DNA from 3 places in the Providencia sp. UF-183 genome. Region 1 is predicted to be linked to each of the others. Evidence: predicted binding sites of a transcription regulator. Region 1 holds the regulator's gene; each other region holds the start of a gene.
What was found. The regulator CRP, encoded in region 1, controls carbon source genes, mostly activating them, when cyclic AMP is high. The targets are predictions, from matches to a motif close to ATGTGANNNNNNTCACAT.
Positions count from the first base shown of each region.

Region 2: a site for CRP is predicted at 3,564-3,581, ahead of epd (erythrose-4-phosphate dehydrogenase). Genes of this name have one in related genera too.
Region 3: a site for CRP is predicted at 2,882-2,899, ahead of AC4IFT_RS03155 (NupC/NupG family nucleoside CNT transporter). Genes of this name have one in related genera too.

Region 1 is NZ_JBSICD010000017.1:85,124-90,734, forward strand. It holds gene AC4IFT_RS15770 (hypothetical protein) at 1-1,163, opposite strand, end outside; gene AC4IFT_RS15775 (hypothetical protein) at 1,348-2,322, opposite strand; gene crp (cAMP-activated global transcriptional regulator CRP) at 2,510-3,142, opposite strand; gene AC4IFT_RS15785 (OsmC family protein) at 3,497-3,898, shown strand; gene AC4IFT_RS15790 (phosphoribulokinase) at 3,989-4,855, opposite strand; gene AC4IFT_RS15795 (YheU family protein) at 4,914-5,123, opposite strand; gene AC4IFT_RS15800 (hydrolase) at 5,120-5,611, opposite strand, start outside.
Region 2 is NZ_JBSICD010000003.1:226,091-231,701, reverse strand. It holds gene fbaA (class II fructose-bisphosphate aldolase) at 125-1,201, opposite strand; gene pgk (phosphoglycerate kinase) at 1,261-2,424, opposite strand; gene epd (erythrose-4-phosphate dehydrogenase) at 2,523-3,551, opposite strand; gene tkt (transketolase) at 3,868-5,611, opposite strand, start outside.
Region 3 is NZ_JBSICD010000003.1:35,837-41,447, forward strand. It holds gene prfC (peptide chain release factor 3) at 1-147, shown strand, start outside; gene AC4IFT_RS03140 (BON domain-containing protein) at 345-755, shown strand; gene AC4IFT_RS03145 (patatin-like phospholipase family protein) at 886-1,983, shown strand; gene AC4IFT_RS03150 (TatD family hydrolase) at 1,976-2,761, shown strand; gene AC4IFT_RS03155 (NupC/NupG family nucleoside CNT transporter) at 3,065-4,348, shown strand; gene deoC (deoxyribose-phosphate aldolase) at 4,845-5,611, shown strand, end outside.

The DNA.
Region 1 (5,611 bases):
TCATTAACCTTAGTGTCTGGTGTAAGGTTATTAGCCTCATTATCGGAACTGTAACCAGAAGATAATGAAGTGAGACTAATAGAGGTCATCATTTTCTCTTTATTAGCAAGTATTTCCCTTAGTGCTTTAATTTCATGATCTTTTATATCATTTTTAAGCTTTAATTCATGGAACATACTTGTTGAATTAATTTTGTTTTTAACTAACTCATCTATTAGATTATATAATGAATTATTTTCAAATATTAAATTATCAATATTTTCATTGTTTTTTGTGTTTTCTACTTCCGATTTTTTTTCAAATACATCATCAAAATCAAAGTTGTGAGATTCATCATGGTATATAGGCGTATTGTCTTCATCGTAAGTAACTAAAAATTCGCTCATTATTGGTTTTTTTATAGCTAAAATGTTTTTTTCTAGAGCACTTTTATCCAATGTAATATTGTGAATTTTATTTTTTATGTCTTTTAGTTCACCAGTTAGTAAATTTTTTACTGTCGTTTGCATGTTAATTAAACTTTCCAATTTTTCATTCTTTTCTTCCATGTTAATCTCTTTTGATACTTCTTCTTCTAATGAAGAAAGGTATTTACTTTCTTTTTTTAAGTGTGAAATTCCTCTTATTTTTGACTCATATCTTATGGATGATTTCAGATCATCAATTTCGTTTTTTAGCTCTTCTTGTTTATTTGTTAATTTTTCATTTCTGTCTAATAAATCTTGGTAATGTTTAAGGTAGCCTATTGTTTCATTTTGCTTTTCGATGATTTCATCTGTAGCGGGATTTTCACTAAAAAAACTATTCTTATCTAACAAGTTATTAATGGATTTTTCTATTTTATTTGTTAAATCTTTGATGAATTGTGGGATCTTAAAAGATTTTTCTATTAGCTTATTTTCGAGGGTGGATATTGTTTTTTTGTTTGAGTTTAATGTATGGAATAAATTTAATTCTTTTTCCTGTGATTCATTTTCTGTTAGGTTTATGTGAAACTTTGATTCCACATCTTTTTTGTTAAAACGAAAAGATGAGAATGGGTTATTTACTTTTATATTTTTAATTTTTTGTATAATAGTGGGTGTTTCTCTTGTAGCTCCAGTTGATGAAATTTCTTTGTATAGTGAGCTAGTTGTGGTATTGTTCTGGGGATTAGTTTTCATAGTCATATCCTATATTAATACTAAAAAGTAATTTATTAATTAAATATTCATGCTTAATATTGAAATTATTAACCTATTCAATATGTTGGTTTTATCTTATGACATTGTTATGTTGATAAGATGTAATTAATCATTGACTTAATGATGGTTTTAAATGAAAAAAGAAAACACTTTATTGAATGATTTATTTTTTTAATTCGTTCAATAAATTATCATTAATGTGAATTTGTTTTTGTATTTCAAAGATATTATCTTTAAGTGAATTCATTTCCATAATTAGTCTTTTTTCTTTTTTAATGCTATTGCTTATTTTTATTAAGTCAGAGTTTTTAATTGAAGTGACATTCCTATTTAAGTGAGGTTTTCGTTCTTTATGGTCTAATGGCGTAGATTTGTTAGATAGTTTGTAATGTTGCTTGATATATTGTGTTCTTAATGCTGATGTTTTTGTTTGTAATATATTCCCCTTAAAATCAAAAGTGCTTTTAGGTAGAGGGGTTGATTTAGAATGCTCTTGAATATTGTCAGCAACTCTATAGTGTACATATGTAATTTTTTTTTGAGAAAAAGGCGTTGTTTTTTGTTTAACTTGCTCTAATGGGGAATTAACATTAATAATTTCTTTTGTGTTTCTTTGAATTATTAAGGGGATTTTAGTACCGTTTTTATTTTCTAGTTGCCTAGGTGGATGATAGTTTTTTATGATTTCATCCTTTATTTCTGGAGTGTTGATATTAACCCCTGGAATTTTAACGTACCGATATAAAAAATTGGCATATCCATGCATTTCTTCATCAGCGCGATTGAAATTTTCAAAAATTGTCTGATTTTCTTTTATTAGCGAATTGGCATCTTGCTCATTATAAAAAGTAGATGCATAAAACTTATATAATCGACCTTTCAGTTGATCAACTTTATACTTAAATTCGTCAGAGTGTAATAATTTAGTATCCTTTATACTTTCTGAATCACTTTCATAAGCTGAGTCAATGCTTTCTAGGCTACAAGCATGTGATGGTTTAGATTGCCGCTGAGTGGATAATGGTTCTTTTCTCGATGAAGCAGTAACAGTAAAGATTTTCTTTATAAAATCATCGGAATTACTAATGTTTTTAAAAATATCGGAATGACCTGACAAATTGCTAAGTGTAATTTTCATAAATATAACCCTACTTAATATTATAATTATTATTTTATAGAGAGCTAAATAGAGAAAATATAAAGAAACGATACTCATTAAAAAATGATATATAAAATAATCGTATTTTGGGAAAATAGCGTTATATCGATGATACAACGCTATTTGAAAGTGTGCGCCCCACCAAGGGAGTGAGGCGAAAGGTTAATTATCGTGTACCGTAAACAACAATGGTTTTACCATGCGCAGAGATTAAGTTTTGATCTTCCAGCATTTTCAAAATACGGCCGACAGTTTCACGGGAACAACCAACGATTTGGCCAATTTCCTGACGGGTGATTTTGATTTGCATCCCGTCTGGATGCGTCATGGCATCAGGTTGTTTGGCTAGATTCAGTAACGTTTGTGCAATACGGCCAGTTACGTCTAAGAAGGCGAGGTTGCCCACTTTTTCTGACGTGGTTTGCAGGCGGCTTGCCATTTGCGCAGAGAGGCGCATTAAGATATCAGGGTTAACCTGAATCAATTGACGGAATTTTTTGTAAGAAATTTCAGCAACTTCGCAGGCGATTTTTGCTCTAACCCACGCAGTACGTTCTTGCCCTTCTTCAAATAATCCAAGCTCACCAATGAAATCCCCCTGATTCAGGTAGGAGAGGATCATTTCTTTGCCTTCTTCATCTTTGATTAAAACAGCCACTGAACCTTTAACGATGTAGTAAAGGGTTTCTGCTTTCTCACCCTGATGGATCAGTGTGCTCTTGGATGGATACTTATGAATATGGCAGTGTGACAAAAACCATTCAAGAGTAGGGTCTGTTTGTGGCTTGCCGAGAACCATTAGCGTTATCCTCTGTATGTTATTGCAGCCATCCGGAAAGCGTACCAGAAAGGCTGGCTTTAAAGTCACTAGCTTAGCATATTAATTTGTCTTATATACCCTAAATAACAGGAAGAGCAACATTGCATCAACCGCTTTTCATGGTTAGGGTAAACAAACTGATATCAACACTATAATATAATCAAATACAACGTTGAGTTTTGATCTTAATCCTATCAACTAAGTATTGTTTGTAGCATATCCAATACAGAAAGTCTTCCCTGTATCGCTTCAGCAGAATAAAGCTGATATAACATTCATTATATCTATGGAACAATGTAGCCTTTAAATCGATTTCATTTCAAGGGGAATAAAATGGAAGCAAGAGTTAAATGGGTAGAAGGACTCTCTTTTTTAGGTGAGTCAGCGTCAGGCCACCAAGTGATGATGGACGGTAACGCAGGCGATAAAGCACCAAGCCCAATGGAGATGGTATTAATGGCTGCGGGTGGCTGTAGCGCAATTGACGTGGTATCCATCTTACAAAAAGGCCGTAATGATATTACCGACTGTGAAGTGAAATTAACCTCTCAGCGCCGTGAAGAGGCGCCACGTTATTTCGTTAAAATCCATCTGCATTTTATTGTAACAGGGAATGAATTAACGGATAAAGCCGTTGAACGTGCCGTTCAACTTTCGGCTGAAAAATATTGTTCGGTCGCGTTGATGTTGGAAAAAACTGTCGAAGTGACCCATAGCTTTGAAATAAAAAATTAAAAATAAATTTAATTATTATTAATATATTTGAATTTAAAGATGCTTATCTTAATTATTGGTAAGCATCTTGTTTAATAATTAAAAAACAATTTAGCTATGTTTCTGGCTAATGAGTTTTTCGACTATTGGCGTCATAATTAATTCCATCGCGAGACCTAATTTCCCGCCAGGCACGACAATAGTATTCATCGCAGAGATAAAAGAGCCTGATATCATTGATAGCAGGTAGGGAAAATCGATCTGCTCAAGCCCACGAAAACGAATAACAATAAAACTTTCATCCTGTGAAGGAATGGCTTTCGCTGAAAACGGGTTTGAGGTATCCACAGTCGGTACGCGTTGGAAGTTAATGTGGGTACGAGAAAATTGCGGCGTGATGTAGTTAATGTAATCCCCCATCGAACGTACCACTGAATCCATTACCGCTTCTCGGGAGTGCCCGCGCTCAGTGGTGTCACGGATAAGCTTTTGTATCCACTCTAAGTTCACGATAGGCACAACACCGACAAGTAAATCAACATGTTGCGCAACATTGTGCTCAGGTGTCACTATCCCACCGTGTAAGCCTTCATAAAACAGCACATCCGTTTTTTCTGGCAACGATTCCCAAGGGGTGAATGTACCCGGTTGTAAACCATAAGGCACGGCTTCGTCGTAGGTGTGTAGGTATTTTCGTGATTTTCCACAGCCCGTTTTGGCGTAATCCACCAGTGTTTGCTCAAGTAGCGCAAAGTCATTGGCTTCTGGGCCAAAATAACTAATATGGCGGCCTTGTTCTCTGGCTTTACGGATTGCCATATCCATTTCAGGACGCGTATAGCGATGAAAGCTGTCACCTTCTAGCGTAGCAGATTGGATATTTAATTGATGGAATATTTTACGGAATGCTTGGCTAGTTGAGGTCGTGCCAGCACCGCTTGAACCAGTGATGGCAATAATCGGGTGTTTTTTGGACATAGCGGACTCCCTGTGTTGCGCTTATGGCCACTATTTCAGAAACAGCGAACGAAGCGGGTTAGCGGGCTTTAGGCATGAAATTAACGGATTCATGCAATTCTGACCAGACTAGCACAATTTCGCCAGAAACTAACTGCCGTTTCACATCGTTCACTTTATCTTGCAGACTTTTTTCTTGGGCGCCGTAGTCGGTGCCCTCGCGTAACACATAGCTTTCAATCAGATTATCCAGTGTTTCAGGCGCAAGCTCTCGCCAAGGAATAATCATTCTTTTTCCTTATTTAAATAAGGAGTTAGCCATTGTGGAATCCGGGTTTCTAGCCACATTTGAGGCTTTCTTAATGTCCCACTCACAAAGCCCACGTGGCCACCGTGTTCAGTCATTTGATATTCCACGTTTTTAGGTAAATGGGATAAATCAGGAACGACTTCAGGTGCCATAAAAGGATCATCTTTGGCATGAATGATTAACGTTGGTTTCGTAATATAGGCAAGCTTAGGGAGGGCGCTACATTTCTGATAATAATCCGTTGCATCATCAAAGCCATGAATACGAGCGGTGATAACATCATCAAATTCACGAATACGTTTCAGTTGTTTTAGCTGTAACAAATTTAATGGCAAGGAACCGGGGTAGCGAACCAGTTTACGAGTCGCATTACGCTTTAAGCCATTGAGTAGATAGCGTTGATAAAATTGGGAAATCCCTTTTTCCATACGCAATGAACAGGCTTCCAACATTAATGGGGCGGAGAC
Region 2 (5,611 bases), on a different contig from region 1:
TCGTTGAAGTTACTAATTCCCCTATTTTTAAAACTGCCTTCACAGGCTAATGAAACCCCATAAAAAAATCCCCCTGCAAGCTGCCTCACAGAGGGATTACAATGTAAAACTTAGTCTGTATTAATTACAGAACATCAACACAGTTCAATTCTTTGAAAGCTTGTTCTAAACGAACAACCATTGAATCTTGTGCTTTACGCAGCCATACACGTGGGTCGTAGTATTTTTTGTTAGGTTTATCCGCACCTTCCGGGTTACCTAACTGACCTTGCAGATAGCCTTCGTTCTTTTTGTAGTACTGTAAAATACCATCCCAAGTTGCCCACTGAGTATCCGTGTCGATGTTCATTTTGATAACACCGTAGCCGACGGCTTCTTTGATTTCAGCAGCACTTGAGCCAGAACCACCGTGGAATACGAAGTCTAAGCTGTTGTGTGGCAGGTTATATTTTTCTGAAACGTAGTCTTGTGAGTTACGCAGAATTTTTGGCGTTAATTGAACGTTACCTGGTTTATAAACACCGTGAACGTTACCAAAAGAAGCAGCGATGGTGAAACGTGGGCTCACTGCATTCAGTTTTTCGTATGCGTATGCAACGTCTTCTGGTTGAGTGTACAGCTCAGAGCTGTCCATACCTGTGTTATCAACACCGTCTTCTTCACCACCAGTACAGCCTAATTCGATTTCCAGCGTCATATCGATTTTAGCCATACGCGCTAAATATTTAGCACAGATTTCGATGTTTTCTTCCAGTGATTCTTCTGACAGGTCAATCATGTGAGAAGAGAACAGTGGTTTGCCCGTTTTCGCGTAGTGTTTTTCACCTGCGTCTAACAGACCATCAATCCATGGCAGTAATTTTTTCGCACAGTGGTCAGTATGCAGAATAACTGGCACGCCATAGTGCTCAGCCATTTGATGCACATGATAAGCACCTGAAATAGCGCCTAAAATTGCAGCTTGTTGGCCTTCTGCTTTCAAACCTTTACCTGCGATAAATGCAGCACCGCCGTTTGAAAACTGAACAATAACTGGCGCACGCACTTTTGCAGCCGTTTCGAGTACGGCGTTAATTGAATCCGTACCAACACAGTTCACCGCTGGCAATGCAAAGTTATTTTCTTTGGCAACTGCGAAAACTTTCTGTACATCATCACCCGTGATAACACCCGGTTTAACAAAATCAAAAATTTTAGACATGTGAAAAGGTCCTGTGGTAAACAGGCAGCCTACGCTGCCTGTTGTGTATGAACAATTAATTACGCTTTAGCACGTTCTTCTAGCATCACAACGGCAGGGAGCTTTTTGCCTTCAACGAACTCAAGGAAAGCACCGCCACCCGTAGAGATATATGAAATTTTGTCTGCAATACCGAATAAATCGATAGCGGCTAATGTGTCACCACCACCCGCGATAGAGAATGCATCACTTTCGGCGATAGCTTTTGCAACGATCTCTGTTCCTTTACGGAAGTTAGGGAATTCGAATACACCAACTGGGCCATTCCACAGAATGGTTTTGGCGTTTTTCAGGATTTCAGCCAGGCGTTCCGCTGATTCATCACCTAAGTCCAGAATTTGCTCGTCGTCTTTGATTTCAGTACTTGATTTCAGAGTTGCTTCTGCAGTTTCAGAGAACTCAGTGGCAACACGAACATCTGTCGGTACTGGAATTTGGCAGTTAGCCAGTAATTTTTTCGCTTCAGGGATTAAGTCAGCTTCATATAATGAACGACCAACATTGTTGCCTTCTGCTGCGATAAAGGTATTTGCGATACCACCACCAACAATCAGTTGGTCAGCGATCTTAGACAGTGAATCTAACACAGTCAGTTTTGTGGAGACTTTAGAACCACCCACAATCGCAACCATTGGGCGCGCTGGGTTACCCAGTGCTTTGCCTAATGCTTCTAACTCATTACTTAACAATGGACCTGCGCACGCAACCGGTGAGAATTTTGCCACGCCATGGGTCGATGCTTGAGCACGGTGAGCCGTACCAAACGCATCCATCACATACACGTCACATAATGCAGCGTATTGTTTTGACAGTGTTTCGTCGTCTTTTTTCTCGCCTTTATTAAAGCGAACGTTTTCCAGAACGACTAACTCGCCAGCGGCAATATCAACGCCATTTAAGTAGTCTTTGACTAAACGAACTGGGTAATCGATTTTATCTGTCAGGTAGTCAACAACAGGTTGCAGTGAAAACTCTTCGTTGTACTCGCCTTCAGTCGGACGACCGAGGTGAGAAGTGACCATAACTTTAGCGCCTTGCTTCAGAGCAGCTTCGATTGTTGGTAATGAAGCACGGATACGTGCATCAGAAGTAACTTTGCCATCTTTTACAGGAACGTTTAAGTCAGAACGAATAAAAACACGTTTACCCGCTAAGTCTAAATCGGTCATCTTAATTACAGACATGGTGAATCCTCTTGTTGATTCTCTATAAAGTTTCCATCAACTACTGGGCAGAGGCGAAAAGGTTATCATGCCCTGCTGTCTGTCAGTAGCTAATTAGTTTAAACCTGTTCGTCGAAACCGACAGCTGCCATCGCTAGCGTTGTATCTAGCATCCGGTTAGCAAACCCCCATTCGTTATCACACCAAACCAGGGTTTTTATTAAATGTTTTCCGCTAACTCGCGTTTGCGTACCATCTATAATAGCACTGTGTGGATCATGATTAAAATCCATCGAGACTAACGGCAATTCTGTGTAGTCCACTATACCACGAAAATGCCCCTGTGCGGCGCTTCGCAGTAGTTGGTTCACTTTTTCAACACAGACATCGTCATGTACGGTAACACTCAAATCAATCGCTGTCACATTGGTTGTCGGCACACGGACAGAGATAGCTTCAAAATGATCTTTGAATTTCGGAAAAATTCGCGTAATACCCGCCGCTAATTTGGTATCAACCGGAATAATAGATTGGCTGGCAGCACGCGTTCTTCGTAAATCTTTATGATAAGCATCGATAACGGGTTGGTCATTCATTGACGCGTGGATAGTCGTAACAGTCCCTGACTCAATCGTAAATGCTTCATCAAGTAATTTAATAATTGGGATAATGCAGTTAGTGGTACAAGATGCGTTTGATACAATCTTGTCTTTGGCCGTTAAGTTTTCGTGATTAACGCCATAGACAACTGTGGCATCAAGGTCATCAGTGCCTGGGTGGGAGAATAGCACTTTTTTAGCGCCTGCCGCGATGTGCATTAAGCCATCATCTCGCGAGCCATAAGCACCACTGCAATCAAGGACAATATCAATACCGAGTTCTTTCCACGGTAACCCCGTGATATCGGTTTGGTGAAATAAACGAATGTTATCGTCGCCGACTTGTAAGAGTGAGCCATTCAGTCTCACATCCCACGCAAAGCGCCCATGACTGGAATCATACTTCAGCAAATGCGCGATGCCTTCCGGTTCAGCAAGTTCGTTAATTGCAACGACGACTATCTCTGCCCGACGGCTCGATTCATATAACGCTCTTAAAACGCTTCGACCTATTCGACCAAAGCCATTTATTGCCACCCTGATTGCCATTCCACACCTTGTATATGAGCAAAATCACACGGTTGCTAAGGATAACTGACTCACACTCACTCTACTGCTCATTTTAGCTGTTAAACATCAAAAGTGTGCTGTAGTCGACACTTTTAAAAAATTTTTTCATTGAATTTTATTTCACTGAAACGGTTCAGCTAATCTAGAATTAGATTAAGGGATAAAGTGATAGAACGCAATAGAAAATCATCGATGGATGCACAAAAAAACAACGCCTAACGATCTGCTAGGCGTTGTTCAGCAAAATAAGATTATGCGGAGCATTCAACACATGAATACCCCATCATTAAATCACTTATTTCAGAAGCGATTTCGCTGCTTCAACGGCTTTTTCTACCGTGATGCCGAACTCTTTGTACAGCTCTTCCGCTGGCGCAGATTCACCAAAGGTATGCATACCGATGATAGCACCGTTTAAGCCAGTGTATTTGAACCAGTAATCAGCAATACCTGCTTCGATAGCCACACGAGCGCTAACATTTGCAGGTAAAACAGCTTCGCGGTAAGCAGCGTCTTGTTTATCAAATGCATCCGTAGATGGCATAGAAACAACGCGAACTTTGCGGCCTTCGGCTGCCAGTTGGTCAGCAGCTTTAACCGCTAATTCAACTTCAGAACCTGTTGCGATGAAGATAAGCTCAGGTGTACCTGCGCAATCTTTCAGAACGTAAGCCCCTTTCTCGATATTCGCTAATTGCTCAGCGGTACGAGGTTGTTGCTCTAAATTCTGACGAGAGAAAATCAGTGCGCTTGGACCATCTTTACGCTCAACCGCATATTTCCATGCAACCGCAGACTCAACTTGGTCACACGGACGCCATGTGCTGACGTTTGGTGTCACACGCAGGCTTGCCAGTTGCTCAACCGGTTGGTGAGTTGGGCCATCTTCACCCAGACCGATAGAGTCATGAGTATAAACGAAGATGCTGCGAATTTTCATCAGCGCAGCCATACGCACAGCATTACGCGCGTATTCAACGAACATCAGGAAGGTTGCACCGTAAGGAATGAAACCGCCGTGTAATGCGATACCATTCATGATGGCTGACATACCAAATTCACGTACACCGTAATGGATGTAGTTACCCGCTGGGTCTACGTTCAGCGCTTTAGAGCCTGACCACATGGTTAAGTTACTTGGTGCTAAGTCAGCTGAACCGCCCATAAACTCAGGTAATACTTTACCGAAAGCTTCCAGTGCGTTTTGTGATGCTTTACGGCTAGCGATGTTGGCAGGGTTTTGTTGCAGGGTTTCAACGAATTTTTTCGCTTCTGCATCAAAGTTTGCTGGTAATTCACCGTTCATACGACGGGTAAACTCAGCCGCTAGCTCAGGGAATTCCGCGGTATAAGCAGCAAATTTCTCATCCCACGCTTTTTGTTTCGCTTCGCCCGCTTTACGTGCATTCCAAGCTTCATAAATATCTTGTGGAATTTCGAACGGACCAAATTTCCAGCCCAGTGCTTCACGTGTTGCTGCAATTTCAGCATCACCTAATGGTGCACCGTGAACAGATTCAGAACCCGCTTTGTTTGGTGAGCCAAAACCAATGATGGTTTTGCACATAATCAGCGTTGGTTTGTCTGCTTTTTTAGCTTCATTTACCGCAGCATTGATTTGCGATGCATCGTGACCATCGATGTCACGAATAACATGCCAGCCATAAGACTCAAAGCGTGCAGCGGTATCATCAGTAAACCAACCTTCAACTTCACCATCGATAGAGATGCCGTTGTCATCATAGAATGCGATCAGTTTATTTAATTTCAGTGTACCCGCTAAAGAACATGCTTCGTGCGAGATACCTTCCATCATACAACCATCACCCATGAAGACATAAGTGTGGTGGTCAACAACATCATGGCCAGGACGGTTGAATTGCGCCGCTAATGTGCGTTCTGCAATCGCAAAACCGACTGCGTTTGCAATACCTTGGCCTAATGGACCGGTTGTTGTTTCAACACCTGGAGTATAGCCATATTCTGGGTGGCCCGGTGTTTTAGAGTGTAATTGGCGGAAGTTTTTTAACTCTTCGATA
Region 3 (5,611 bases), on a different contig from region 1:
TTCGAAGAGTTTAAGCGCAAAAATGAGCAAAACTTAGCCCTTGATGGTGGTGATAACTTATCGTATATCGCCCCAACGATGGTGAATCTCAATTTGACCAGCGAACGTTACCCAGACGTTCGGTTCCGTAAAACGCGCGAACACTAATCTTGTTTTTAACCCGCTATTTCATTATGAGGTAGCGGGTTGTCTCTTCTTAATGCTCTTTTTAAGAGCCTTTCCCTGTCTTTAAAACTATTTCATCAAGAATATTCTGTCTTTGCCTTTGGGGCTCTTTATTTTTTCCGTTTTTTTACTTAGGCTAGTAACGTTGACTCGTCTACCACAGTGAAAGGAAGGTTCTTATGAAAAAGGCAATACTATTAAGTAGTTTAACTGCTATTGGACTGAGCTTTGCACTCACTGCATGCAGCTCATCATCAGACGGCGCGCTGAAAAAACAAGCCTCTGAAACGTGGGACAGTGCGGCAAAAACCGTTGAAATGGCAGGTAAAGATACAGGTAATGCGATTTCTAGCGGCGCTAAAAACACAGGCGAATACATTGATGATTCAGCAATTACTGCGGATGTAAAAGGTAAGCTACTCGGTACCAAGGGAATTTCTAGTAATAGCGTATCGGTAAAAACCGTTAACGGTGTGGTCTACCTTTCTGGTTTCGTGAAATCTGCGGATCAAATCGATAAAATTACGCAAGTTGCTTCCCGCGTTAATGGCGTGAAATCAGTGCAAAATGGATTGGTGCTTGCGAACTAATCTGTAAATAAATGTCTCAATAGCCCAAATTGTTGAACGTTTATTGTACAATGTCGCTAGGATGAGCTTTCAAAGGGAAGCTCATTCTGTTTTTGAGTCAATTAAAGCGTTCAAGTTATTCAGGGGTATTATGGGAAAACACGTTTCAGTCACTTTAGGCACCATTGAGCCGCTCGCATTTTTAGATAACATCAACTCGGGGAAAACCGCACTGATTTGTGAAGGTGGCGGGCAGCGAGGGATTTTTACAGCGGGTGTACTGGACGAGTTTCTAATTTCTGACTTTAATCCGTTTGATTTAATGATTGGCACCTCCGCAGGAGCGCAAAATTTATCTGCTTATATTTGTGGGCAAGCAGGTTATGCACGCCGTGTGATCACCCGCTATACCACCAATTCTGCGTTTTTTAATCCACTGCGTTTTATCCGGGGTGGTCACCTCATTGACCTAGACTGGCTGATAGAAACCACGGCAAAAGAATTTCCTTTACGAATGGAAGCGGGGCTGGATTTGTTGGATTCAGGCCGTGAATTTTATATGGGTGCTAGCCGCAGCGATGATTTTTCTGCTGAATTTTTACAACCTGATGCAGATACTTGGTTGGATATTATTCGCGCATCCAGTGCAATCCCTGGTTTTTACCGCGAAGGGGTTGAGTTTGATGGTACGCGATACCATGATGGCGGCATTAGCGCGGCAATTCCGGTTGAAGAAGCCTACCGACGCGGGGCTGATACTATTGTCGTGATCCGCACCGTACCTTCCCAGATGTATTTCACCCCTGAATGGGTAAAAAGAATGACACGCTGGTTGGAAGGGGATAATAACGGGTTACAACGTATGGCAGCGATGCTGAAAGTACACCTGAAAAGCTACCGCAAGACACAAGAATTTATTGAAAACCCGCCTAAAGATGTGCAGGTTTTCGAAATTTATCCACCTGTTCCGCTAAAAAGCAGTGCGCTAGGCAGTAAAGTCTCTTCGTTAAATGAAGACTATCACACAGGGCGGCGCTGTGGGCGCTACTTTATTGCTGCTCTTGGTGCAGGGTTTAGTCAGAACCAAAATAGTTTCAGCCAAACTTTGGCGCGTAAGATAGAACGCAATCCTCTTGAGATTGACATTGAGCCTTCAGAGCAAAATGCATTAATGCCTGAAGAACTTGTACCAGAGCTTGCCGAGGCGCCTTCAATCATATTGCCAGTGAATGAAAATCGTAATGGATAAACCCCAATTTATTGATACACATTGCCATTTTGATTTTCCGCCTTTTAGTGACGATTTCACTGAAAGTCTGCATCTTGCAAAACAAAGTGGCGTAGAACAAATTGTTATCCCAACGGTGAGTTTAGATAACTTTGCTCGCGTGTGGCAATTGGCGCAGCAATACCCGCAATTGCATGCCGCGATGGGGTTTCATCCCCTGTATATCAGTCAGTATCAAGACGCACACTTTGATGTATTAGTGGACTATCTTGCGCAAAAAAATAAAAAGTGTGTCGCGGTGGGGGAAATTGGCCTCGATTTATACATGCACAATCCCCAATTTGAGCGCCAACAGCAATTGTTAATAGCGCAACTCAAACTGGCTAAACAGTTCGATTTACCCGTGATCTTGCATTCACGTAAAACCCATGACCCACTAGCCGCGATACTGCGTCGTATTGATGTGCCTGCTCGCGGAGTGGTACATGGTTTCGCAGGGAGCCTATCTCAAGCACAAGCCTTTGTTAAACTAGGTTATTATATTGGTGTGGGAGGGACGATAACGTATGAGCGGGCGAATAAAACGCGCCATGTGATGTCGCAATTGCCACTTACCTCATTAGTGTTTGAAACCGATGCGCCAGATATGCCTGTTTCTGGCTTTCAGGGGGAGCCCAATCGACCCGAGCGTATTGAATGGATTTTTCGTTCGTTTTGTGAGCTTCGCCACGAATCTCCAGAAGAAATCACCCAACAACTTTACAACAATAGCCTGTCGTTATTTAATCTGACAAAGTAAAAACAGTTTAAACGATAAGTAATGCTTATATAAATCTGTTTCCCATCTGATTTAATCCATTCAGCTTTTACCATGACATATGACACCTTTAGCGTCTTTCCAGATAAAACTGACTTGATTTTGTGATTTTTATCACATTATTTGAATTTTCAGTGTTTCTTGCACCTCGTATTTGTGATGAATATTGCGGGTTATTGATGATGACTAGGTATAATCATCCCACAAAGAGACAAGGTGACTTACACGTTTCCTTATATATCAACCTAGAATCAAGTGAACAGGGATCCTTCCATGCAACTCATTATGAGTATTATAGGAATGGCGGTACTCATCGCGATAGCTGTCCTATTTTCGAGCAATCGCCGAGCGATAAGACTTCGCACTGTGGGTGGTGCTTTTATTTTACAGCTAGCGATTGGCGCATTAGTTTTATATGTACCTGCTGGGCGCAGCGTACTGCAAGGGATGTCTGATGGCGTCTCTAAAATCATCGGTTATGGCCACGATGGCATGAGCTTTATTTTTGGCGGCTTAGTGTCCGACAAAATGTTTGAATTATTTGGTGGTGGCGGCTTTATTTTCGCTTTCCGTGTTCTGCCTATCATTGTGTTCTTTTCATCGTTGATTGCTGTACTTTATTACTTAGGTATCATGCAGTTGGTGATTAAAGTATTAGGCGGCGGCTTACAGAAAGTGCTTGGCACCTCAAGAACAGAGTCCTTGTCTGCGACTGCGAACATTTTCGTTGGGCAAACCGAAGCGCCTTTAGTTGTTCGTCCTTACATCGCAACCATGACCACCTCTGAATTGTTCGCGATTATGTGTGGTGGCTTAGCGTCAGTGGCGGGTTCTGTCTTAGCGGGTTACGCACAAATGGGTGTGCCAATGGAATACCTGATTGCGGCATCATTTATGGCGGCACCGGGTGGTCTGTTATTCGCAAAATTGATGGTACCTGAAACAGAAGATGTACGTGACAGAGTAAACGCAACTGATTTAGTTGCCGAAGATGAGCGCCCTGCAAATATTATTGATGCCGCAGCAGCAGGTGCTTCATCGGGTATGCAATTAGCTCTAAACGTGGGTGCGATGTTATTAGCTTTCATTGCATTGATTGCATTAATTAACGGTATTTTAGGCGGTATCGGTGGTTGGTTTGATTACCCTCAGTTGTCTCTTGAGCTGTTATTAGGTTGGTTGTTTGCACCGATTGCTTACTTAATTGGCGTGCCATGGAGTGAGGCGACTATTGCGGGCTCGTTCATTGGTCAGAAATTAGTTGTGAATGAATTCGTTGCATTTATGAATTTCGGTGAATACATGAAGGCGGATGCTGAGGTGATTGCGGCTGGTAAGCAAGTGCTGTCTGACCACACTAAAGCGATTATTTCATTCGCATTGTGTGGCTTCGCGAACTTATCATCCGTGGCCATTTTGCTTGGTGGCTTAGGCGGCATGGCACCAAATCGTCGTGGCGATGTTGCACGCCTTGGTATGAAAGCTGTCATGGCGGGGACATTATCTAATTTAATGAGCGCGACTATTGCTGGTTTCTTCTTGACCTTGGGTGCCACTGCGTTAGCATAAAAGCATGATGTAGAATTTTAGGCGGGTTTATCAAACCTGTTCACAATAGAAGCGGAAGGGCGTTGCTCTTTCGCTTTTATTTTTATCGGTTATATTCATTTGCTATCTTTTATATTCAACGGCAAAATTTCAACTATTCTTAACTTAGTCAATTAATGATTGTCTATGGTAAGAAAAGCGATTTGAGTGAATAAATTAACATGCAGATCAGGTATAATGAGATCTGATTCACATAATTATATTTAATAATGTAACATTCAGTCGATTAATGTGATTTGTAGCACATAAAATGACGCTGTTCCATGGTCAAATAGACACTAGTAAGCTGCTAATGGAACTGCTAGTTCTCAGAGTCAAGTGACTCTAGGGCATCGTGCGGTGAGAAGGAACTCAGCTGCTCAGCTCGGACGCATCCGGCTGGCATCTTTAAGGAACCAAGCCCGCTCGCCAACAAAGAACGTGTCGTTCTGAAGAATTAATAACGTTGGAGAGTTATATGACTGATTTAAAAGCAGCCGCACAACGCGCGCTGACCCTGATGGATTTAACCACATTAAATGATGACGACACTGATGCAAAAGTGATCGCATTATGCCATCAAGCCAAAAGCCCTGCGGGTAACACAGCGGCAATTTGTATCTACCCTCGTTTCATTCCAATTGCGCGCAAAACACTGCGTGAGCAAGGCACGCCTGACGTTCGCATCGCGACCGTAACCAACTTCCCACACGGTAATGATGATATTGACATCGCATTAGCAGAAACCAAAGCGGCTATCGCTTATGGTGCGGATGAAGTTGACGTGGTATTCCCATACCGTGCGCTGCTCGCAGGTAATGAACAAATCGGTTTTGATTTAGTGAAAGCGTGTAAAGACGCGTGTGCTGCTGCCAATGTATTACTGAAAGTGATCATTGAAACCGGCGAATTAAAAGATGCAGCGTTGATTCGTAAAGCGTCTGAAATTTCAATTAAAGCGGGTGCTGATTTTATCAAAACCTCAACAGGTAAAGTTCCTGTTAATGCAACATTAGAAAGCGCAGAAATCATGATGCAAGTCATCAGTGATATGGGTGTTGCAAAAACCGTTGGTTTCAAACCTGCCGGTGGTGTACGTACTGCTGAAGAAGCTGCTGATTACTTAGCATTAGCAGGCCGAATTTTAGGTGACAATTGGGCTGATAGCCGCCACTTCCGTTTTGGTGCATCAAGCTTATTAGCAAATTTATTAAACACGCTGGGTTACGACGTTAAAAAATCAAG